DNA from 3 places in the Cupriavidus gilardii genome. Region 3 is predicted to be linked to each of the others. Evidence: predicted binding sites of a transcription regulator. Region 3 holds the regulator's gene; each other region holds the start of a gene.
The links. The regulator sigma-54, encoded in region 3, starts transcription at its own class of promoters, with help from an activator protein. The targets are predictions, from matches to a motif close to TGGCANGNAANCTGCTTT.
Positions count from the first base shown of each region.

Region 1: FOB47_RS03885 (GTP cyclohydrolase II) is a predicted target of sigma-54. The motif match lies at 4,000-4,017, and genes of this name have one in related genera.
Region 2: FOB47_RS15430 (circularly permuted type 2 ATP-grasp protein) is a predicted target of sigma-54. The motif match lies at 4,831-4,848, and genes of this name have one in related genera.

Region 1 is NZ_CP054624.1:829,371-836,830, reverse strand. It holds partial or broken gene FOB47_RS03900 (TetR family transcriptional regulator C-terminal domain-containing protein) at 1-512, opposite strand, end outside; gene upp (uracil phosphoribosyltransferase) at 582-1,232, opposite strand; gene FOB47_RS03890 (URC4/urg3 family protein) at 1,403-2,686, opposite strand; gene FOB47_RS03885 (GTP cyclohydrolase II) at 2,710-3,948, opposite strand; gene FOB47_RS03880 (acyltransferase family protein) at 4,139-5,218, opposite strand; gene FOB47_RS03875 (amino acid ABC transporter substrate-binding protein) at 5,467-6,399, shown strand; gene FOB47_RS03870 (hypothetical protein) at 6,582-6,875, shown strand; gene FOB47_RS03865 (glycosyltransferase family 39 protein) at 7,202-7,460, shown strand, end outside.
Region 2 is NZ_CP054626.1:1,138,316-1,145,775, reverse strand. It holds gene FOB47_RS15450 (CTP synthase) at 1-312, opposite strand, end outside; gene FOB47_RS15445 (proteasome-type protease) at 449-1,270, opposite strand; gene FOB47_RS15440 (transglutaminase family protein) at 1,370-2,188, opposite strand; gene FOB47_RS15435 (alpha-E domain-containing protein) at 2,220-3,173, opposite strand; gene FOB47_RS15430 (circularly permuted type 2 ATP-grasp protein) at 3,246-4,718, opposite strand; gene FOB47_RS15425 (gluconokinase) at 4,951-5,460, opposite strand; gene edd (phosphogluconate dehydratase) at 5,673-7,460, opposite strand, start outside.
Region 3 is NZ_CP054626.1:366,795-374,254, forward strand. It holds gene rapZ (RNase adapter RapZ) at 11-892, opposite strand; gene FOB47_RS11885 (PsiF family protein) at 1,129-1,419, opposite strand; gene hprK (HPr(Ser) kinase/phosphatase) at 1,596-2,567, opposite strand; gene ptsN (PTS IIA-like nitrogen regulatory protein PtsN) at 2,640-3,095, opposite strand; gene hpf (ribosome hibernation-promoting factor, HPF/YfiA family) at 3,475-3,828, opposite strand; gene FOB47_RS11905 (RNA polymerase factor sigma-54) at 3,878-5,356, opposite strand; gene lptB (LPS export ABC transporter ATP-binding protein) at 5,548-6,372, opposite strand; gene lptA (lipopolysaccharide transport periplasmic protein LptA) at 6,455-7,084, opposite strand; gene lptC (LPS export ABC transporter periplasmic protein LptC) at 7,165-7,460, opposite strand, start outside.

The DNA.
Region 1 (7,460 bases), on a different replicon from region 3:
AACAGATGGCTCGGATCGATCTGCGCCATCCGGCCCGCGGCGATCCAGCCGTGTATCACCACGGACTTGCGGCCCACCAGGCTGCGCAGCGCGTCGCGCAACACGTCGCCGATTTCCGGCGCGCCATGCAGCAGCTCGTTGGCAAACACGCGCGAAGCGTCGGGATAGCGTGCCGAGAGCCGCATCTTGGCACGGATATATTGCTCGAGCGCGGCCTCGGGCGAGCGCTCGGCGCTGATGATGTCCGCCTGCGACAGCCACAGCCGCAGCGTGTTGGCCAGCACCGCGCGGTAGAGCGCCTGCTTGGTGCGGAAGTAGTAGTGCAGATTGGACTTGGGCACGCCGGCGCGCGCGGCGATTTCCGCCATGGTCGCGCCGGCGAATCCGGCCCGCGCGAACACGCCTTCGGCCGCGCGCAAGATGCGCGCCTCGTTGCGCTGGCGGATGCGGCCGGCGTTGCCGTCGCGGCCGGCCAGCGCCTGCAGGCGGGCGGCGGGAGCTAGTGCGTCCATGGCGCGGTCCGGCGTGGCGGTGGCAACGGCAGCGCCTTCACAGGCGGGGCCGGGATGGGCATCGCGGCGTCAGCGCGTGCCGTACAGCCGGTCGCCCGCATCGCCGAGTCCGGGCACGATATAGCCGTGCTCGTTCAACTGTTCGTCGATCGCGGCGGTGACGATGGCCACGTCGGGATGCGCCGCCTGCAAGGCCCGCAATCCCGGGCGCGAGGCGATCAGGCACACGTACTTGAGCGCGGTGACGCCGGCCTCCTTGAGCCGGTTCAGCGCGGCGATCGCGGAATTGCCGGTCGCCAGCATCGGGTCGACCACGATCACCAGCCGCTCCTGGATATCGTCGGGCATCTTGAAGTAGTACTCGATCGGCTCCAGCGTTTCGGGGTCGCGGTACAGGCCGATGTGGCCGACCCGCGCGGCCGGCAGCAGGTCGAGCATGCCATCGAGGAAGCCGTTGCCCGCGCGCAGGATCGACACCAGGCACAGCTTCTTGCCGGACAGCATCGGCGACTGCATCGGCGCGATCGGCGTCTTGATCGCCACGGTCTCCATCGCGAGATCCCGCGTCGCCTCATAGGTCAGCAGCTGCGCGATCTCGCGCACCAGGCGGCGGAAGTTGTCGGTGGTGGTGTCCTCGCTGCGCACCAGCGTGACCTTGTGCTGGACCAGCGGGTGGTCGACCACCATCACCGGCGCGGCGGCCGGCGCGATGGGCGGCATGCCGGCGGGGAGTCCGGTGGACAGCGCCACGGACGGATCGACGGACAGATCGGCAGACAGGGCGGTCATGTTGGCACTCCTCGATGCGGCCGTGGCGGCATGCGGCCAGGGCGAAACGACGGCGTGCAGGCGCGCGGCATCTGGCGGCCGCGCCCCGCACGGACTGGAACTCAGAACACCGTGCCGTCGCTGTCGATCGCGAACGGCGGCGGGCCGCCCGGCCGGCGCTTGGCGGCGATGCGCCGTCCCGCCGCCCAGGTACCGCCCTCCAGCACGCGCGCCAACGGGAAGGCGTCGGCCGACAGGCCCAGCGCCTGCCGCGTTGCCTCGGCGACCAGGTCCAGGCCGGTCACCGTCAGCGCGCGCCATTCGACGATGGCCGGCTCGTCGACCCGGTGCACCGCCTCTGCAAAGCTCGCATCGCGCGGCACCATCAGCTCGAAGTCGTACAGCAGGCCGCCGTTGCGGTATTCGGGCAGGCCGGTCAGCGCATCGAGCCCGGTCACCGTCAGGCCGCCGTCCTCGAGCGGCTCGAGCAGCGAGTAGGTCAGCCACTGCGTCAGCTTGTGGAACGGCACCAGGCCGTCCGGGCTGGCCGGATGGCGCCAGCAGTCGCCGAGCGAGACGCCCTCCAGCTGCAGCCGTCCCGGCCAGACGGGCCCGAGCGCGACCAGCAGCGTGCGCAGCACGAACGCCGCGTCGATGCGCCCTTCGCTGGCATGCGCCTTCAGATAGTCGAACAGATTGCCGAGCCTGGCCGGTTCGCCGAACACGGCCGGCGTCGCCTGCGCAACCTTGCCGAGCCGGCGCACCAGGCCGGCGCGGCCTTCGAGGCCGACCAGCGGGTTGTGCTGGGCGACCTGGAAGGCGGTGGCCAGCGTCGACGGATCGATCTGCGCCAGCCGCTCGGCATCCGAGCGCAGCGGCTCGTCCGGCGTCGCCGAAAAGCCGCCGCGCGCGAACAGGTCGAAGCTGGCCACGCCAAGCCCCTCGGAGCGGCTCAGGCTCAGGTCGCTGGCCGGATCGCGGTAGCGCCAGTCCGGGCCCGCGCCCGCGTCGAGCAGCACGCTCGGAATCACCAGGTCGATGCCGATGCGCGCGCGCTCTTCGCGATGATCGTCGCCGGTCAGCGCCGCGCGTTCGCACAGGATGCCCCAGCGGTCGCGCAGCTCGCCCGGACCGCCGCTTTCGAAATGGCGCCAGCGGCTGTGGTAAGGCACCTGCAGATCGCGGTAGCGCGAGCGGATGGTGGTCGCCACATAGTCGGCGATCGCAGCGACCCGCTCGGGATGCCAGCTGAACCACTGCGAATCGCCGGCCGCCACCGCGGCCGTCACCGCGGCGCAGCGCGCCCGCACCGCCTGCGCGGTCAACAACGCCGAAGCCGGATGATCGGGTTCGACCCAGCTTTGCCAACCTTCGCGCGAAGCACGGGCTTGCCCGGCCGCGCCCATCGATGCTGCATCGTCTCGTTCTGTCATTCGTCCAGTCCCCTGCCCTTGGCCACCGTCAGGTCGGCGGCGTCCGGAGGCGTGTAACGGGTGAAGTAGCCCGCCGCCACCTTGGCGTCGATCTCCACCCTCGCGTCGGCCGGAATCAGCGCATCGGGGATCGGCACCTGCTCGACCACTTCGATTCCCTGCGCGACCAGCGCACCGTGTTTCATATTGCTCATCGAGGCCCAGCGGTCGATGCGACGGATGCCCAGCCAATGGAAGACATCGGGCATCAGTTCCTGGAAGCGCATGTCCTGCACGCCGGCCACGCATTCGGTCCGCGCGAAATAGGTTTCGGCGCGGTCGCCGCCGACCTGCCGCTTGCGCGCGTTGTAGACCAGGAATTTGGTGACCTCGCCCAGCGCGCGGCCTTCCTTGCGGTTGTAGACCACCAGGCCGACGCCGCCCTGCTGGGCCATCTCGATGCACACCTCGATACCGTGCGCCAGATACGGACGGCACGTACAGATGTCAGACCCGAATACGTCCGAGCCGTTGCATTCGTCGTGCACGCGGCAGGCGACCGGCGTCTGCGGCTTGCCCAGCAGGCTGACGTCGCCGAAGAAATACAGCGTCATGCCGCCGATCGGCGGCAGGAAGACCTTCAGATCGGGCCGCGTCACCAGCTCGGGGAACATGCCGCTGGTCTGCTCGAACAGGCCGCGGCGCAGCGCGCTTTCCTTGATGCCGAAGCGGCGCGCCATGCCGGGCAGATACCAGACCGGATCGACGGCCGCCTTGGTGACCCGCACATCGCCGTTGGCGAACAGGATCCGCCCATCGGGGATCAGCCGCCCGGCGGCGATCGCCGCCACCAGTTCCGGCATGTTGATATGGGCACGCGTGATGGCGATGGTGGGCCGGATATCGACGCCGGCGGCGATGCGGTCGGCGAAGACCGTCGACACCAGATGGCCCCACGGGTCCAGCGACACGATCTTGTCCGGATCACCCCATTGCGGATGCGGACCGATCGGCTCGGCCGGCGCCGTGTCGGTCAGGTCGGGGCGATGGTCGCGCTGCAGCTTGCCCGAAGCCACTGCCAGCGCGCGATAGACCGCGTAGGCACCGGCATGCGTCCCGATCACGTTGCGGTGCGCCGGATTGGTCAGCGTCGCGATCACGGGCCCGCGCTCGGCCGCGGTCGGCGCGCCCCAGTGGATCGGCTCGGCCGGCTTGTCGCGGCGTGCGTGCGAGGTCAGGACGATGTGATCGGACATGGCAGCCTCGAGGCGTGAATCCTGACCAAACGGTCAGGTTTACCTTGATGGTAGGCAATCGCCATGCCAAGCGCGTATGGGCGTTTTCCCCTTTTCGGTACGCCCCCTCACCAAAGACGGCACAACAACGGTTCATGCGGCGCCCACGTATCGTGCGGCGCCGCTGGATGTTGCCAACGGACAACGCTGGCTAGCGGGCGAGCCCCTCGCGGTTGCGCAACAACAACTTGCCGAGCGATGCGAACGGGTCGCGCGATTCGACATATCGGTAAAAAAGCGCACCGGCCGCGTTGCTCGCCAGCCACGCCAGCACCATGCCGAGGGCGTTCAGCCAGGGCATGCCGGGCGCGAGCCGGGACAACAGGCTATTGACCAGCAGGCAGATCGGAAAGTGCACCAGGAACACCGAGTACGAGATGGTCCCGAACGTGGCGAAGACACGGCCGCGCGGCCATGCCGCCAGCCAGCCGCCGCGCCGTGCCAGCGTCAGCAGCAGCGCGACGGCCAGCGCGAGCGCGATGCGCGAACGCATGTCGACCGTCAGCGCAGCGATGCCTGCCGCGGCAAGCGCTGCCAGCCACCACCCCGATCGTCCCGGATTCGACGCCCAGTAGCCGAGCACGCCCAGGCTGTAGGCGCCGAAGAAATAGATCGCCCACATGTCCCAGTCCGCGTCCCGGTTGAACCAGAACAGCGAAGCCAGCGCCAGCGTCACCACCAGTGCCGTGCCCACGCCGACCTGCCAGCCGGCGGGCGAACGCCGCGCCAGCCATAGCGTCAGCAACAGCAGCGCGAACAGCTGGAAGTCGATCGCGACATACCAGACGCCCGCCGACAGCGCGTCGATATCGAGCACGTCGTGCAGCAGCAGCAGATGCGCCAGCAGCTGCCCCCACTGCGGCGGCGCCGGAATCGACGGATGGTCCATGCCTTGCCGCGCGAGCGCTGCCGCGACGATGGCCAGACCGATCGCGGCGGCGAACGGCACCGCCAGCTTGCGATAGCGCCGCAGCAGCGCCGCCGGCGGCCGCGGCGTGCGCAGCAGGCCGTCCGGCGCCAGGCTGCGTGCCGCCAGGAAGCCGCCGATCACCAGGAACAGCTGGACCGCGATGCGTGCGTAGTCGGCGAGCCAATCGATCAGGACCGGCGCGAGGGAATGGGCCGCATCGGACATCGGCCCGTAGAAGGCCAGGTGGTGCAGCACGATCAGTTGCGAGCCGACGGCCTTGAGCGCATCGATGCCGGCCAGGCGCGCGGGTTGCGAAGAGATGGAGGACAAGACGGAAACCGGGCAGGGAAATCGCCGCCCGGCCCCGACGCGCCCGTGCGCGGCGCGGCACCGGACCGCGTGGCCCGCGATTGTACCCGGGGCCACGTGCAGGCATCGGCATGTCACGCCATGCCGTTGCGTCCGGGTCGCCACACCGACCTAGGGTATTTACTTATGACGAAGTTGTCGTTCCCCCGGGACAAACCTATCGATACCCTTGGGTCTTTGCTGTTTTCTATCGCGTCCCCATGTTGTCTTCCCTGCGTGCTTTCCGTCGCTCCTTTCGTTCGTTCCGCCCTGTCCTGCTCGCCGCGGCCCTGCTCGGCACCGCCGCGGCCCATGCCGCCGGCACCGAGACGCTGAACGGCCCGGTCCTCGACAAGATCCGCTCCAGCGGCACCATCGTGCTCGGCTACCGCGAGTCGGCGCTGCCGTTCTCGTTCGCCGACGACAAGGGCCAGCCGGCCGGCTACGCGGTCGATCTGTGCCTGCGCGCGGCCGAGGGCGCGCGCCAGGCGCTGGGCCTGAAGGACCTGAAGGTCCGCTGGATGCCGCTGACCCCGCAGAACCGCATCCCGGGCATCGTCAATGGCCTGGTCGACCTCGACTGCGCACCGAACACCAATACGCTGGAGCGCCAGAAGCAGGTCGCGTTCAGCGTCTCGCACTATGTGTCGACGGTGCGGATGCTGGTGCGCGCCGATTCCGGCATCGATTCGCTCGACGATCTGCGCGGCAAGACCGTGGTGACCAGCGCGGGTTCGACCGGCGACCGCCATGTGCGCCGGCTCAAGGGCCAGTACGGCTACCGCGACATCTACGCCAAGGATCATGGCGAATCGTTCCTGCTGCTCGAGTCCGGCCGCGCCCAGGCCTTCGTGATGGACGACGTGCTGCTGGCCGGCCTGCGTGCCCGCGCCAAGGATCCATCGCAATATGTGATCGTCGGCCCCGCGCTGTCGGTCGAGCAGAACGCGCTGATGCTGTCGAAGGCTGACCCGGCATGGAAGCGCCTGGTCGACCAGACGCTGGCCGGCATCTATGGCAGTCCGCAGATCGAGACGCTGCAGCAGCGCTGGTTCCAGAAGCCGATCGGGGCACGCCAGATCAATCTGGCGCTGACCCCGTCGGCCGAGGTTCGCGAGGCGTGGAAGCATCCGTCCGACGCGGTGACCGAATAGCCTCATGCCGAAGCGGCGACCGCCGGCAATGCTCGCTTTCCATGAGCGCCGGCGCTGCCGACAGCCGATGTGACGCGCTTGACAGCCGCGAGACAGGTTGGAGACACTGGCGCGGGCGGCGTGTCGACGCCCGCCCATCGTCAGCCGCCCATCCGATGGACGGCAACTTTCGAGGAGACACCATGAGCAAGTTCGTCGCGACGGCCATCGCGCTGTGCATCGGCACCGCCTCGCTGGCGGTGCACGCCCAGAACACCGGCGGCAAGAAGCAGTTCGACCCGTACTCGCAAGGCGCCAAGGCGGGCGAGAAATTCGACCCGTACAGCCAGGGGGCGAAAGCCGGCGACAAGTTCGATCCCTACAGCCAGGGCGCCAACCAGAGCACCCGCGCCGACCTCGCGCCGGGCCAGGACGAAGGCAAGAAGAACGGCCACAACAAGGCGAAGAAGGCCAAGCCCGCCAAGCCGGCCAACTGACACCGGATCACGGGCCAGCCCGGGGGCGGCCCGATCCGATGCGAATCCAGAACCCGCTGCGCGCGGGTTTTTTTGCGTCCGCGTTTTGACACGCCTCTGGCACGTCAATAAGTGACATAGAAAGCACAGGACATATGTCCCGGGCCGCCCGCCGCGCGCCTGCCGGACCCGTGTAGGACATTTTTCGGTATCAGGCGTCATAGCTTTCGCACAAAATGCGAACTTCGCCGTTGACATAGGCGACGTATGCACCACACGGAGCGCAGCGCTCCGTCGCGGGTTGTCAGCAAGCGGCCGAGGCCGCGCCGCACCGTTTCAGGAGTTTCATGCGCCGTTCCCCGACCACGCACGCCAGCGGCTTGTCCGCGGCGGTGATCGCCCTGGTCGTCCTCTATGTCGTCCTGCTCTGGTTCGGGACGCTGGACGCCCGCCATCTGTTGCGCTCCGACGAAGGCCGCTATGCCGAGATCGCGCGCGAGATGTTCGCCAGCGGCGACTGGGTCACGATTCGCTACAACGGCGTCAAGTATTTCGAGAAGCCGCCCTTTCACCTGTGGGTCACGGCGCTGACCTATACCGCCTTCG
Region 2 (7,460 bases), 770 kb from region 3:
GCGCCGCTCCTTGCGGATCACCGATTCGTAGATCTGCCCCGTGGTGAAGTTGTTCGACTTGCGCATCTTGGCCGAGACGAAGCGCTCGTAGTGGCCAAGATCGAGGTCGGTCTCCGCGCCGTCTTCCGTGACGAATACTTCGCCATGCTGGAAGGGGCTCATCGTGCCGGGGTCGACGTTGATGTAGGGATCGAGCTTGAGGAGGGTGACTTTGAGGCCGCGCGACTCGAGAATAGCCGCGAGCGAGGCGGCAGCGATGCCCTTGCCGAGGGAAGAGACGACGCCACCGGTGACGAAGACGAATTTGGTCATAAACCGAGCTTGCCGGGGAAATCGGGATTATACATGAGCGGGGCCGGATGGACCGGCGGAATCGGCGTGCCGGACTGTGCGCTCGCGTGTCGTTTCGGCGGCGGACCGGGCCTTGCACGAGGCGCCGCCATCCCGTTCACTGCGGTTCGCGCGGACGATCGCGCGGGGCCCGCACCGGCTGTCCCCAGCGGTCGCCCTCGCCCTGCCGCGTCAGCGGATGTTCGGCCGGGGCCGCGGCGTCCCACTCCGGATTGTCGATCTCTCCGAACACCTGACGCAGGCGCTGGCCCCAGGTCTCGCGGATCATGCAGAAATAGGGATTGCGCTCGTCGATGGTGGCAAAGCGCGTGACGTGCAGCGAATCGGCCTCGTAGACCAGCAGGTCCAGCGGCAGCCCCACCGAGATATTGGACTTGAGCGTCGAGTCCATCGAGATCAGCGCGCACTTGGCTCCTTCCGCCAGCGGCAGCGACGGATGCACCACGCGGTCGATGATCGGCTTGCCGTACTTGGCCTCGCCGATCTGGAAGTAGCAGTTCTCCGGCGTTGCCTCGACGAAATTGCCGGCCGCATAGATATTGAACAGCCGCACCCGCTCGCGGCCGATCTGGCCGCCGAAGATCAGGCTGACGTTGAACTCGATGCCGGCATCGCGCAGCGCGTCGGCGTCGCGGCGATGCACCTGCCGGACCGCGTCGCCGACGATCGAGGCGGCCTCGAACATATCGCGCGCGGTCCACAGCGAGCGCTTGCCATCGCGGCTCTCCATCAGGATCTGGCGGATCGACTGGCTGATGGCCAGGTTGCCGGCGGTCATCAGCACCATGACGCGGTCGCCGGTCTCCTCGAACACCGTCATCTTGCGGGCGGTCGAGATCGCGTCGACACCCGCATTGGTGCGCGAATCGGACAGGAATACCAGGCCGGCATCGAGCCGCATGGCTACACAGTACGTCATGGCTTTGTCTTATTGTGGTGACATGGCGCGCGGCGGAACGCGCGGGAGCATCCCGGCATTCTAGCGCCCTCCTCGCGCGCGCCCTGCACCGCGGCCAGACTAGACCGGCTCGATCAGGATCTGCACCGACAGCGATTCGGTGCCGCCGCCTTCGCGCACGCCGCGGATCGGCGCCGCCGAGCGGTAGTCGCGCCCCACCGCCAGGCGGATATGGCGGGTATCGGTGAAGCAGCCGTGCGTCACGTCGATGCTGCACCAGCGCTCGCGCTCGGTGTCGACGCACAGGTCGGCCCACGCGTGGCTGGCCAGCTCGGTCGCGGCCGGGTCGTGGAAATAGCCGCTGACGTAGCGCGCCGGCACGCCGAAGGCGCGGCAGGCGGCCACCATCACCTGCGCCTGGTCCTGGCAGACGCCGGCGCCGAGCGCGAAGGCCTCGGCGGCGCTGGTGCCGACATCGGTGGCATTGGGCTGGTAGCGCACGCGTTCGCCGATGGCCTGGGCCAGCGCGAGCAGCGCGGCCGGCTCATGGCCGGCAGCCAGATACGGCGCGGCGAATGCGCTGAGCTCGGCCGGCGCGCTGGTCAGCGGCGTGCCGCTGCGAAAGTACAGCGGCGACACGCGCGCCTCGCCCGGCGGCGGCGCGTCGCTGAAGCAGCCGTCGGCATCGGCCGCGGGCGTGATCTCGACCTCGCCGCTGGCGGCGATCGTGATGGTGTCGGCCGGCCGCGCCAGCGTGAATTGATGGACGATATTGCCGAAGCCGTCGAGCGCCTCGGACAGATTGCCCGGCACCGACAGCTGCCATTGGTGCACCTGCTGCAGCGGGCCGGAGCGCGGCGCCAGCCGCAGCTCGTGAACGCTGCGGATCACCGGCTCGGTATAGCGATAAACGGTGCGATGGTGGATCTGGTATTTCACGGTCCTGTCGCGCGACGCCGGGTTCAGGCTTTCAGGCTGCCAGCGGCGGCACCAGGAAGTCCCGGCTGATGCCGCTGCCCAGATCGCCGATGCGTTCGAGAAAGCTGGTCAGGAACGCGTGCAGCCCGACCGCGAAGATGTCGTCGATGCGCGCGTATTTGAGGTCGGCATGCAGTTTACCAGCCTGCCGCTCGGTCTCGGCCGATTGCTGGTTGCGCACCAGCGCCAGGATCGCCACCACCTCGTCCATGCTCGACACCAGCGAGCGCGGCATGTCGGGACGCAGGATCAGCAGTTCGGCGACGCGCACCGGCGTGATCACCGTGCGGTAGATCTTGCGGTAGACCTCGAAGCCCGACACCGAACGCAGCACCGCGGCCCAGTGGTAGAAGTCCTGCTCGGTCCGCTCGCCGCCGCCGTTTTCGCTGCCGGTCGCCTGGAACTTGACGTCGAGGATCCGCGCGGTGTTGTCGGCGCGCTCCAGGAAGGTGCCCAGCCGCATGAAGTGGAAGGCATCGTCCTTCAGCATGGTGCCGAACTGCACGCCGCGCGCCAGGTGCGAGCGGAACTTGACCCACTCGAAGAACTGCGACGGATCGTCGCGCAGCACGCCGTCCGAGATCATCCGCTGCACGTCCAGCCACGTGGTGTTCAGCGTCTCCCACACCTCGGTGGTCAGCGAGCCGCGCACCGCCCGTGCGTTCTCGCGCGCCGCGCGCAGGCAGCTCATGATCGACGAGGGGTTGGTCATGTCGCGCACCATGAAGTCGATCACGTCCTCGCGCGACAGCAGCCCGTACTTGTGGTCGAACGCGTGCGTCAGCTCCGAGATATCGAGCATCGCCCACCAGCCCTGCTCGGCCACCTCGATCGATTGCGGCAGCAGCGAGGTCTGGTAATTGACGTCGAGCATGCGCGCGGTATTCTCGGCGCGCTCGGTGTAGCGCGCCATCCAGAACAGGTGGTCGGCGGTGCGGCTCAGCATGATGGCTCTCCGTGGTCCGGTCGAAGATCGCGGGGTCGGCAGGGCTGCCGTCGTTGTCGAAGGCTCGGCGGCTCAGCGCTCCAGCACCCAGGTGTCCTTGGTGCCGCCGCCCTGCGAGGAATTGACCACCAGCGATCCCTCGCGCAGCGCCACGCGCGTCAAGCCGCCCGGCACCATGCGCACCTCCTTGCCCGACAGCACGAACGGCCGCAGATCGATATGCCGCGGCGCGATGCCGGCCTCGACATAGGTCGGACAAGTCGACAGCGCCAGCGTCGGCTGCGCGATGTACTGATGCGGCCGCGCCTTGACCACCTCGCGGAACGCGTCGATCTCCGCGCGCGTCGCCGCCGGCCCGACCAGCATGCCGTAGCCGCCGGCGCCATGCGTTTCCTTGACCACCAGTTCGTCCATATGGTCGAGCACGTACTGCAGATCGTCCGGGCGCCGGCACATATAGGTCGGCACGTTGGCCAGCAGCGGTTCCTCGCCCAGATAGAAGCGGATCATCTCGGGGACATAGGGATAGATCGACTTGTCGTCGGCGACGCCGGTGCCGATCGCATTGCAGACCGTGACATTGCCGGCGCGATAGACCGCCAGCATGCCGGCCGCGCCCAGCGTCGAGTCGGGCCGGAACACCAGCGGATCGAGGAAGTCGTCGTCGACGCGGCGGTAGATCACGTCGACGCGCTGCGGCCCCTGCGTGGTGCGCATGTACAGATAGTCGTCCTGCACGAACAGGTCGCTGCCCTCGACCAGTTCGATGCCCATCTGCTGCGCGAGGAACGCGTGTTCGAAGTACGCGGAGTTGTACATGCCCGGCGTCAGCACCACCACGGTGGGATCGGCCATGCCCTGCGGCGACACGCTGCGCAGCATGTCGAGCAGCAGATCCGGATAGTGGGCCACCGGCGCGACGCGATTGCGGGCGAACAGCTCGGGGAACAGTCGCATCATCATCTTGCGGTTCTCGAGCATGTACGAGACGCCGGACGGCACCCGCAGATTGTCCTCGAGCACATAGAACTGGCCCTCGCCGGCGCGCACCACATCGATGCCGGCGACATGCGCGTAGATGTCGCGCGGCACGTCGATGCCCAGCATCTCGGGCCGGTACTGCGCGTTGTCGTAGACCTGCTCGGGCGGAATCACGCCAGCGCGGATGATGTCCTGACCGTGATAGATATCGTGGATGAAGCGGTTCAGCGCGGCGACGCGCTGGCGCAGCCCCCGTTCCAGCAGCGCCCATTCGCCGGCGGGAAAGATGCGCGGAATCACGTCGAACGGAATGGTGCGCTCGGTGCCGCTGTTGTCCTCGTCCTTGTCGCCATAGACGGCGAACGTGATGCCCACGCGCCGGAACACCAGATCGGCCTCCGCGCGCTTGTTGGCCATCGTCGCGTCCGACTGGCGCGCCAGCCAGTCGGCGAAATGGCGGTAGTGCGGCCGGATCGCGTCGGACGGCAAGGCCTGCCCGGCGGCGATGTTCGGCGGCGCGTCGCCGCGCCAGTCCAGCATTTCATCGAAAAACCGCGCCGCCATGATGCCCTCCCCCTGTACCGGGCGCCCGACCGGCCGCCGCGCATCGTTGACTCCTACAGCATACGTCCGGCCGCCGCCCCCGAGAAGGAAGCCAGGTGCCTTGGCAGACATTCAAGCAAGATGTCTGCCAGTGGCACCGTTGCACAAAACGGGGCGGAAAGCCGCGCCGGGACAGGAAACGGCATGGAATGGCCGGGAGCGGCGCGGGAACACGCCGCTCCGCGACACCAATTCAGTGCACCGGCTGGCTGCCGCGGACGGGCGGGCGCTCCTGCAGGATCTGGCGCACCAGTTCCTCGGGCGGCTTGCGAATATCGAGCACCAGCGCGTCGCGCGGCTCCTCCAGCGTATCGAGCTGGCTCTGCAGCAGCTTGGGATCGAAGAAGTGTCCGCTGCGGCCGGCCAGGCGGGTACGCAGCACGTCGATGTCGCCCTTCAGGTAGATGAAGCTGACCCCGCCGTCGGGTGGCGTCAGCCGGTCGCGATAGATCTGGCGCAGCGCGGAGCAGGTAAACACGTGCGGGCGGCCCTCCGCGCGGGCCTGATCGATGGCCGCACGCATCGCGTCCAACCAGGGCCAGCGGTCTTCGTCGGTCAGCGGAATGCCCGCGGCCATCTTCGCCTTGTTGGCGGCGCTGTGGAATTCATCGGCGTCATGGAAGCCGCAATGCAGCGCCTGCGCCAGCAGCGAGCCGACCGTGGTCTTGCCGCTGCCGGAGACGCCCATCAGGATATAGATCATGTCTGCTCCATCGATCAGGATCGGACGGTCGGTGCCGTCCTTGTTGGTCTGACCGCGCGCCGGCGAGTTCGCGTGCGGGCGGTCGAGGCCGGACGCCAGGTCCGGCCAACTTCGGGATTGATTCGGTATCGGATATCGCCCAGCGGGTAGCGGATAGCGCGTTCCGGATAACGGCTGCCGCAAGTACGCCCGACAGCACGACTACAGCACGACTATAGTGCGCGCGGCGCCGCCATCGCATCGGCCTCGCTGAGGTCCAGCGCGCTGCCGCCCAGCTCGGCGCCGCGCGCGTGGCGGCGGAACAGCCCGAACAGGCCGCGGCCAAGGCTGTAGTCGGCGAACCGGTCCTGCGGCGGCGCAGCGGGCACGCGCGCGGCGAACTCTGCCGGATCGCCGAGCCAGGCCAGCGTGCCGGCGACCGCATCGACCCGCAGCAGGTCGCCGTCGCGCACACGCGCCAGCGGCCCCCCTGCACTCGCTTCCGGTCCGACGTGGATCACCGCCGGCACCTTGCCGGAAGCGCCCGACATACGGCCGTCGGTAACCAGCGCGACGCGATGGCCGGCGTCCTGCAGCGCGCCCAGCGGCGGCGTCAGCCGGTGCAGCTCGGGCATGCCATTGGCGTTCGGCCCCTGGAAGCGCACCACGACGATGACGTCGCGGTCGAGCTCGCCGCGCGCGAACGCGTCCTGCAGCGCCTGCTGGGAATCGAACACGCGCGCCGGCGCCTCGACAATCCGGTGCTCGGGCGCCACCGCCGACACCTTGATCACGCCCCGCCCCAGATTGCCGGACATCAGCCGCAGCCCGCCCTCGCGATCGAAGGGCCGCGCGATCGGCGCGAGCACCTGCGGGTCTCCGCTTTGCGCCGGGGCATCGCGCCACTGCAGCGCACCGTCGTGCAGCACCGGCTCCCGCGCATAGCGCGATAGTCCCGGGCCGGCCACGGTATCGACGTCCTCGTGCAGCAGCCCGGCATCGAGCAGCTGGCGAATCACGAAGCCGACGCCGCCGGCCGCATGGAAATGGTTGACGTCGGCGGCGCCGTTCGGATAAACGCGAGCAAGCAGCGGCGTCACGCGCGACAGCCGGTCGAAGTCGTCCCAGTCGATCACGATGCCGGCCGCGCGCGCCATCGCCACCAGGTGGATCGTGTGGTTGGTCGAGCCGCCGGTGGCCAGCAGCCCGACGATGCCGTTGACGACCGCGCGTTCGTCGACGACGCGGCAGATCGGCAGATAGCCATCGCCGCGCGCCGACAGCGCCAGCGCGCGCTGCGCCGCGGCCGCCGTCAGCGCATCGCGCAGGCCGCCCTCCGGCGGCACGAAGGCCGCGCCCGGCAGATGCAGGCCCATGATTTCCATCAGCAGCTGGTTGCTGTTGGCGGTGCCGTAGAAGGTGCAGGTGCCCGCGCCGTGATAGGCCTGGCACTCGGCCTCGAGCAGCGCATCGCGGCCGACCTGGCCGGTCGCGTACAGCTGGCGCACACGCGCCTTCTCCTTGTTGGGCAGGCCGCTGGCCATTGGGCCGGCCGGCACCATCACCACCGGCAGATGGCCGAACTGCAACGCGCCCATCACCAGCCCCGGCACGATCTTGTCGCAGACGCCGAGCATCACCACCGCATCGAAGGTGTTGTGCGACAGCGCGATCGCGGTGCCCATCGCGATCGCATCGCGCGAGAACAGCGACAGCTCCATGCCAGGATTGCCCTGCGTGATGCCGTCGCACATCGCCGGCACGCCGCCGGCCACCTGTGCCACCGCCCCCGCCTCGCGCGCGGCCGCGCGAATCAGCGCGGGATAGCGCTCGTAGGGCTGGTGCGCCGACAGCATGTCGTTGTACGCGGTGACGATGCCGAGGTTCAGCGCGTGTTCGACGCGCAGCTTCAACTTGTCGGCGGCCGGCAGCGCGGCATAGCCATGGGCCAGGTTGGCGCAGGACAGCCCCTGCGCCGGCCCCTGTTCGCGTTGCGCGCGGGCGCAGCGCTCCAGATAGGC
Region 3 (7,460 bases):
TGGGGCCGGATCAGCTTACCGGCACCAGCTCGCGGTGTCTGACCAGCACATTACCATGCGCGCGGAAGTAGTTGGCAAGTCTTTCCGCGATATAGACCGAGCGGTGCTGGCCGCCGGTGCAACCGATTGCCACCGTCAGATAGCTGCGGTTGTCGGCGACGAAGCTCGGCAACCATTTCTCGACATAGGCCCGAATGTCCTCGGCCATCGCCAGCACCATCGGCTGGCTCTGCAGGAAGTCGATCACCGGCGCATCGCGGCCGGTCAACGGCCGCAGTTGCAGGTCGTAATACGGGTTGGGCAGCGAGCGCACGTCGAACACCATGTCGGCATCGCTCGGCACGCCGTGCTTGAAACCGAACGACGTGAACAGCAGCGTCAGCTGCAGATTGTCGTCGCGGATGAAGTCCTTGATCCAGGCGCGCAGCGTATTGGTGCGCACATTGCTGGTGTCGATCCGGTGCGCCGATTCGGCCAGCGGACTCAGCAGCTCGCGTTCCATCTCGATCGCTTCGATCAGCGGAGTCTCGGTCGGCGCGGGCGCACCGCCCGCACCGCCCGCCGCCAGGCGCACCGACAGCGGATGGCGACGCCGCGTCTCCGAATAGCGCTGCACCAGCGAATCGGTATTGGCGGTCAGGAAGACCACGCGGACCTCGTGTTCGGCGGACAGGCTGCGCAGTGTCTCGGGCAGCCGCGCCAGCGATTCGCGGCTGCGGATATCGGTGGCGATGCCCAGATGCGTGTAGCCCTCGGCCGCCAGATAGCGGGCCAGTTCGGGAATGAACTGCGCGGGCAGGTTGTCGACGCAGTAGTAGCCTGCGTCTTCAAGCACGTTCAATGCAACCGATTTGCCGGAGCCGGAAATGCCGGTGATGAGGACGATGCGCATAACGCTTGAAGGATAGCATCGCGTGATGATTGCGTCATGACGGTCCGGTGACATCCGCGGCCGGGGAAGGCGTGGCAGGCGGGAAACGTGGCGAAAGCGTGCGAAAGCCGCGCAATGCACGCGCAGGGCGCCGAGAACAGCGAAATAGCAAAGAAAAAGGCGAACCGCCGGGTGCCCCGCGATTCGCCTTGATCTGGCCTTGGCCCGCTCCGGAACAATGCCGGATCAGCGTGCCGTCATGCGGACAGGCACTCCTTCATGAACGCCTTGCGTTCGTCGCCCTTCTTGCCGCTCGCCTGCGCGTTGCAGGCCTTCATCTTCTGCTGCTGCGAGTTGCCCGCGGTGGCGGGCTTGGCCGACAGGCATTCCTTCATGAAGGACTTGCGCTCGTCCCCGGTCTTGCCGGCTGCCTGCGCATTGCATGTCTTCATCTTGCTCTGCTGGCTGTTGCCGGAGGCGGTCTGGGCAAAGGCGCCCGTGGCGACCAGTGGGCACAGCAGCACGCAGGTTGCGATCAGTGTCTTCATGCTGGAATCTCCTGACTGAGGATCGGGTCGCCAAGCGCAGGATGCGCAACGGCGCAGGCTGGGCGTGATGCCCATTACAGCACAAAACGCTGAAAACCCCAATCAGGTTGACGCTGTCTGCGTGTCGGACACGCCGATGCGTCAATGTGGTCTCGAGCCGCGCTCGGCGCAGCCGCTCAGAGCAGACGGCCCTGGCCGCGCGAGGCCGCGTCGGCCTGCATCGCGGCACGCTGGCGATCCATGAAATCGCGCAGCGTGTCGATGCCGCGCAGCCGCAGGATCGTGTTCCGGACCGCCGCCTCGACCAGCACCGCAAGGTTGCGGCCGGCCGCGACCTGGATCTTCACCATATGGATGGGCAGGCCCAGCACGTCCAGATATTGCGAATCGAGCGGGAGCCGTTCGAATTCCCCGTCGTTGCGGCGCACCAGCTGGACCACCAGCTTGAGCTTCATCTTTCGGCGCACCGCGGTTTCGCCGAAGATCGTCTTGATATCGAGCAGGCCCAGGCCGCGCACTTCGAGCAGGTTCTGCAGCAGCGGCGGGCAGCGCCCCTCGACGAAATCCGGGCCAAGACGCACGAAGTCGACCGCATCGTCGGCCACCAGGCCATGTCCGCGCGAGATCAGTTCCAGGCCCAGTTCGCTCTTGCCCAGACCGGATTCGCCCATGATCAGCACGCCCATGCCGAGGATGTCGAGAAACACGCCGTGCATCGTGACGCGCGGGGCGGAGATGCGCGACAGATACAGCCGCAGATGGTCGATGACCGCGGCCGACGACACCGGCGTCGTGAACAGCGGCGTCGACGAGCGGGTGCAGCGCAGTTCCAGGTCGGGCGGCGGTTCCATGCCGTCGGCGACGACCAGAAACGGTGGCTCCAGCAGGATCAGTTCGCCCATCTGCCGCTTGCGCGTTTCGTCGTCGAGCCGCTGGTAGTAGGTAATCTCCGGCTTGCCGAGGACCTGGATCCGGTTCGGGTGGATCAGGTTCAAGTGACCGACCAGGTCGGCGGCCGAGGTCGCCTCGCGTGCGAAGTCGAGGTCGAAGGCGCGATCGGCGCCTTCCAGCCCGGCCACCCAGGACAGTTTGAGGTCGGCTGCGTTGTCGTCGAAGATCGACTGGGAGGTGACGCCGGTGAGTTCCATGCGGGATGAGGCGGGGCGCTAGGGCGGTGGTGTATGCGGTGGGCGCGGCTGTGCGCGCTTATGCCGGAAGGGTCAAGGATGCCATTGCACCAGCAGCTGGTGAATCGCATCGGGCGTCGGCAAAGCGGCGAGGCCATCGCGCATGTCGCGATCGGACAATAGCTGAGCAATTTCCGACAGGATTTCCAGATGCTGCTGCGTGGCCTGTTCCGGCACCAGCAGGAAGATCAGCAGCGAGACCGGCTTGCCGTCGGGCGATTCGAACGGGATCGGCTCGGCGAGCCGCATGAAGGCAGCCAGCGGCTGTTTCAGTCCCTTGATGCGGCCATGCGGGATGGCGACGCCGGCGCCGAGTCCGGTCGAGCCGAGCGATTCGCGGGCGAACAGATTGTCGGTCACCGTGGCGCGCGCCACGCCATGGTTGTTTTCGAACAGCAACCCGGCCTGTTCGAACACGCGTTTCTTGCTGGTGACGCTGACGTCGAGCGAGATATTGCCGGGCGGCAGCAGTTTGGCCAAACGGTTCATTTGAAAATGCGCGGAATTCCTGATACTGGCGCCGCCATGCGGTTCTCGCCGGCGTGGGCCGGTCTGCCGTTGCTGGGCGGTGCGTTCGTTGCCGCCGCTTCCCGACTATCAGCGTGCGGCACATTATAGTGCAGGGGGGCTCCCTGCCGTCCGATGCCGATCGCCCCGAGCGGCATTGCGCAGGAAACGGGGCGGGCATTCTCTAGATGTATTGCACAGCATACACCGGGAAGCCCGCCAGACGGAACCCCATTCCGGTTTCATCCTGCAGGCTGCAAGGAGTGGCGCCGCGCGACCGGCGCAAAAAAGCCGTGCTCCTGGCACGGCTTCCTTCCTCGCTTCAAGGCGGGCCGTCGTCCGGCCGCGCCGAATCATCAAGCTACTGCTGGGCCTGACTGGCCGCGAAGCTGTGGTACTTCAGCGATTCGCGGTCGTGGCTCTGCACCTTGTCCTTGTAGCGGATTACCTGCCGGTCCAGCTTGTCGACCAGCATGTCGATCGCCGCATAGAGATCTTCGTGATGCGCCTCGACAAAAATGTCCTTGCCCTTCAGATGCACATTGATTTCCGCGCGCTGACGGCGATCCTTTTCCTTTTGATTGTCGACCGATAGCAGCACGCTGACGTCAATAACCTGATCGAAATGCCTGAGGATTCGCTCCAGTTTCGTTTCCACGTACTCACGCAGCGAAGGCGTGATGTCCAAGTGGTGTCCACTGATCTTGAAGTTCATAGCGCTTCTCCTTCTGAAAGAGCCGCACCAGGCAGGCGATGCGACTCGGCTACAAAGACTTGCGAAGGTTCACGGCCGGGATCTTCAAGGCTTCACGATATTTGGCGACGGTACGTCGCGCCACGACGAAGCCTTGTTCCCCCAGCAGTTCGGCAATCCGGCTGTCGGACAACGGGTTTCTGGGGTCTTCGGCTCCTATCAGCTGCTTGATCAGCGCACGGATTGCGGTGGAAGAGGCGGCACCGCCGGTCTCGGTCGATACATGGCTGCCGAAAAAATATTTCAGCTCGAATGTCCCCATCGGGGTGGCCATGTACTTGTTGGTCGTCACACGAGAAATAGTCGACTCGTGTAGACCCAGTGTATCGGCTATCTCCCTCAAAACCAAGGGGCGCATCGCAATTTCGCCGTGCGTAAAGAAATTCTTTTGCCGCTCCACGATGGCTTGTGCGACGCGCAAAATGGTGTCGAAACGCTGCTGGATATTTTTGATGAGCCAGCGCGCCTCCTGCAGTTTCTGCTGCAATCCCGCGGCGCCGGTATCGCCTTTCGCACCGCGCAAGATCTGCGCATACATGTCGTTGATGCGTAGCCGCGGCATCACATCGGGATTGAGCTGGGCGATCCAGTTGTGGCCGCTCTTGCGCACGAATACATCGGGCACCACGAAGTCCGCTTCCGGCCGGCTGTAGGCGTGGCCGGGATATGGCGCGAGCGAACGGATCAACTCGTGCGCGGCCTTCAGCTGCATGTCGTCGACCTGCAGCGCCTTCTTCAGCCGTGTGTAGTCGCGCGCGGCCAGCAGTTCGAGGTGATGGCGGACGATGGTCATCGCCAGCTCGCGCTGCGGATGTTCGATGCGGCGCAGTTGCAGCGACAGGCACTCTGCTGCGTTGCGTGCGCCGACCCCGGGCGGATCGAAGCTTTGCAGCAGCGTCAGCATCGCATGCACTTCGTCGAGTTCGAATTCGAGCTCTTCCGGCAATTCGGACAGGATTTCCTCGAGCGACGCGCTCAGATAACCGTCGTCGTCGAGCGATTCGATCAGGAAAATCGCCAGGCCCTTGTCGCGCGTGGAGATTTTCAGCGGCGTCAATTGCTCCATCAGATATTCGCGCAGCGTGGGCTCGGCATCGCGCAATTGCAGCGGTGTTTTCTCGTCCTCATCGCTTTGCGGACGGCGGGCGAAGTCGTCCAGGCTCCAGTCGCCGCCATAATCGTCGCCCGCGCCGTCGGCATAGCCTTCGTCGGCTGCGGCGGCGCCGTCCGCGTGCGAGTCCGCGGGCGCCGCCGGTTCGGCGGGCGAGGTCGTGGTGGCGGTCTGCACATTGACCGACCCGTCGGCGGCAACGCGCAGCGGGCTTTCGATCCAGTCGTTTTCGCGTTCGAGCAGCGGATTCTCGGTCAGCGCCTGCTCGACTTCCTGTTGCAGTTCCAGCGTGGACAACTGCAACAGCCGGATGGACTGCTGCAGCTGCGGCGTCAGGGCCAGATGCTGGGAGAGGCGTAGCTGTAGCGACGGTTTCATGCGGCCTATTTTATGCGCAACTTCGGCCGCGATGGAACGGAATTTGCTATCGGAAGTTTCGATTGCGTGGTCAGAAGCGATTGCCTGATGGATCACCAGAGGAGGATCGTGGCATCGCTTGCCGGCGTGCGAAGCGGCGGCCCCGCAGTGCGGGGGAGTCGCGCGGCGGACCGCCCGATGTCAGCGCACCATTACATGCGGAAGTTTTCGCCCAGGTAGACGCGCCGCACCGATTCGTTGGCGATGATTTCCTTGGGCTCGCCTGCCGCCAGCACCGCGCCCTCGCTGATGATGTAGGCGTGGTCGCAGATGCCCAGCGTCTCGCGTACGTTGTGGTCGGTGATCAGCACGCCGATATTGCGCGCCTTCAGGAAGCTGACGATGCGCTGGATTTCGCCCACGGCGATCGGATCGACGCCGGCGAAGGGTTCGTCGAGCAGGATGAAGCGCGGCGCGGAGGCCAACGCCCGCGCGATCTCGACGCGCCGCCGCTCGCCGCCGGACAGCGACAGCGCCGGGTTGTTGCGCAGGTGCGCGATTTGCAGGTCGTCGAGCAGGCTGTCGAGGCGGCGCTCGATCTCGGCCGCGGACAGCGCCTTGCCGTTGTCGCGCTGCAGTTCCAGCACCGCGCGGATGTTCTGCTCGACATTGAGCTTGCGGAACACCGACGCTTCCTGTGGCAGGTACGACAGCCCCATGCGCGCGCGCTCGTGGATCGGCAGGCCGCTGATGTGCTGGCCATCGAGCACGATGTCGCCTTCGTCGAGCGCGACCAGGCCAACGATCATGTAGAACGAGGTGGTCTTGCCCGCGCCGTTGGGGCCGAGCAGGCCAACGACCTCGCCGCTCTTGACGTCGAGCGACACGTCCTTGACCACGGTGCGCGAGCCGTAGCGCTTCTTCAGATGGCGCACCACCAGGTTGCTGGTGACGGGCATCGTGCCGGCGCCAGCGCCGGCTGCGGTATTGGCGTTGGCGGCTGGAGCGGTGGCGGTAGCGGTGTCGGCAACGGACATGTGGGCAATCCTTTGATGCTGCGTGATGCGAAGCTGGCGGCGAAGCGCGTGCGGCGTGGGCCGGGGGCGGGCCGGCAAGCGCTCAGGGTTTGGCCGTCGGCGAGCCCTTCAGATCGACACCGGCACCGCTGCCGCCGGTTCCCTGGCTCTGGCGCGGCGACAGCACCGCGCGCACGCGGCCGGACGGGTTCGCCGGCGCCGCGTTGCCGCTGCCGCCGGCCGCGGTGTAGAACTCGTTGCGGCTGTCGTAGGTCAGCACCGCGCCGCGGATCTCGTCGACGATCTTGGCACCGGCCAGGCGCGCCATGCGGGCATTGCCGATCAGCTTGGCGACCTCCTGCTTGCCGTCGTATTCGATGCGGTCGCCCCAGCCGTCGATGTACTCGTCGACGTTGTCGCGCTTCTGCCGGATGTAGGCCTGCTTGCCCCCCTTGGAAGTCGCCACCGCGTACTGGTAGCCCTCCGGGTCGGTGCGGACCTCGGCGGCATCGGACTTCAGCACCATGGTGCCCTTGGTCAACACCACGTTGCCGGTCAGCGTATAGATCTGCTTGACGTCGTCGTAGCTGGCGTTGTCAGCCTCGAGCACCAGCGGCTTGTCGCGGTCGGCGCGTTCGGCGAGCGCCGGCAGGGCGAGCGTCATGCCGGCGGCGAAGGCGAGCAGCACGGCGGTGGCGCGGCGGCGGGTCCAGGTCGTCAGGGTCAGGGTCATGTTGGCCACGATGGCGTTGATTGGCGTTGTCCGGGAGGGATCGTTCGAAGGTTGCGTGGCGGGCGCGGCGGCGCGATGCGTCATGGCTTCGCGCCGCCGCCGCGCGGCGCCATCACGATGGTGCCGCGCACATTGCCGAGCAGGTTGACCTCGCGCGTGACATTGTTGAAGACCAAGCCGTTGGCGGTCATCACCGACGGGCCGCGGGTCAGCTTGACCGGCTTGTCGGTCTTGACGATGTCGTCGTTGATCAGGATCTGGAAGTAGCTCGAGGTCGCGCTCATCTGCGGGTCCTGCGACGGATCGGCGCCCTGCACGCGGACGATATGGGCGTTGCCGAACAGGTCGATCACGCTCGCGTCGGCGTTCATCCGGC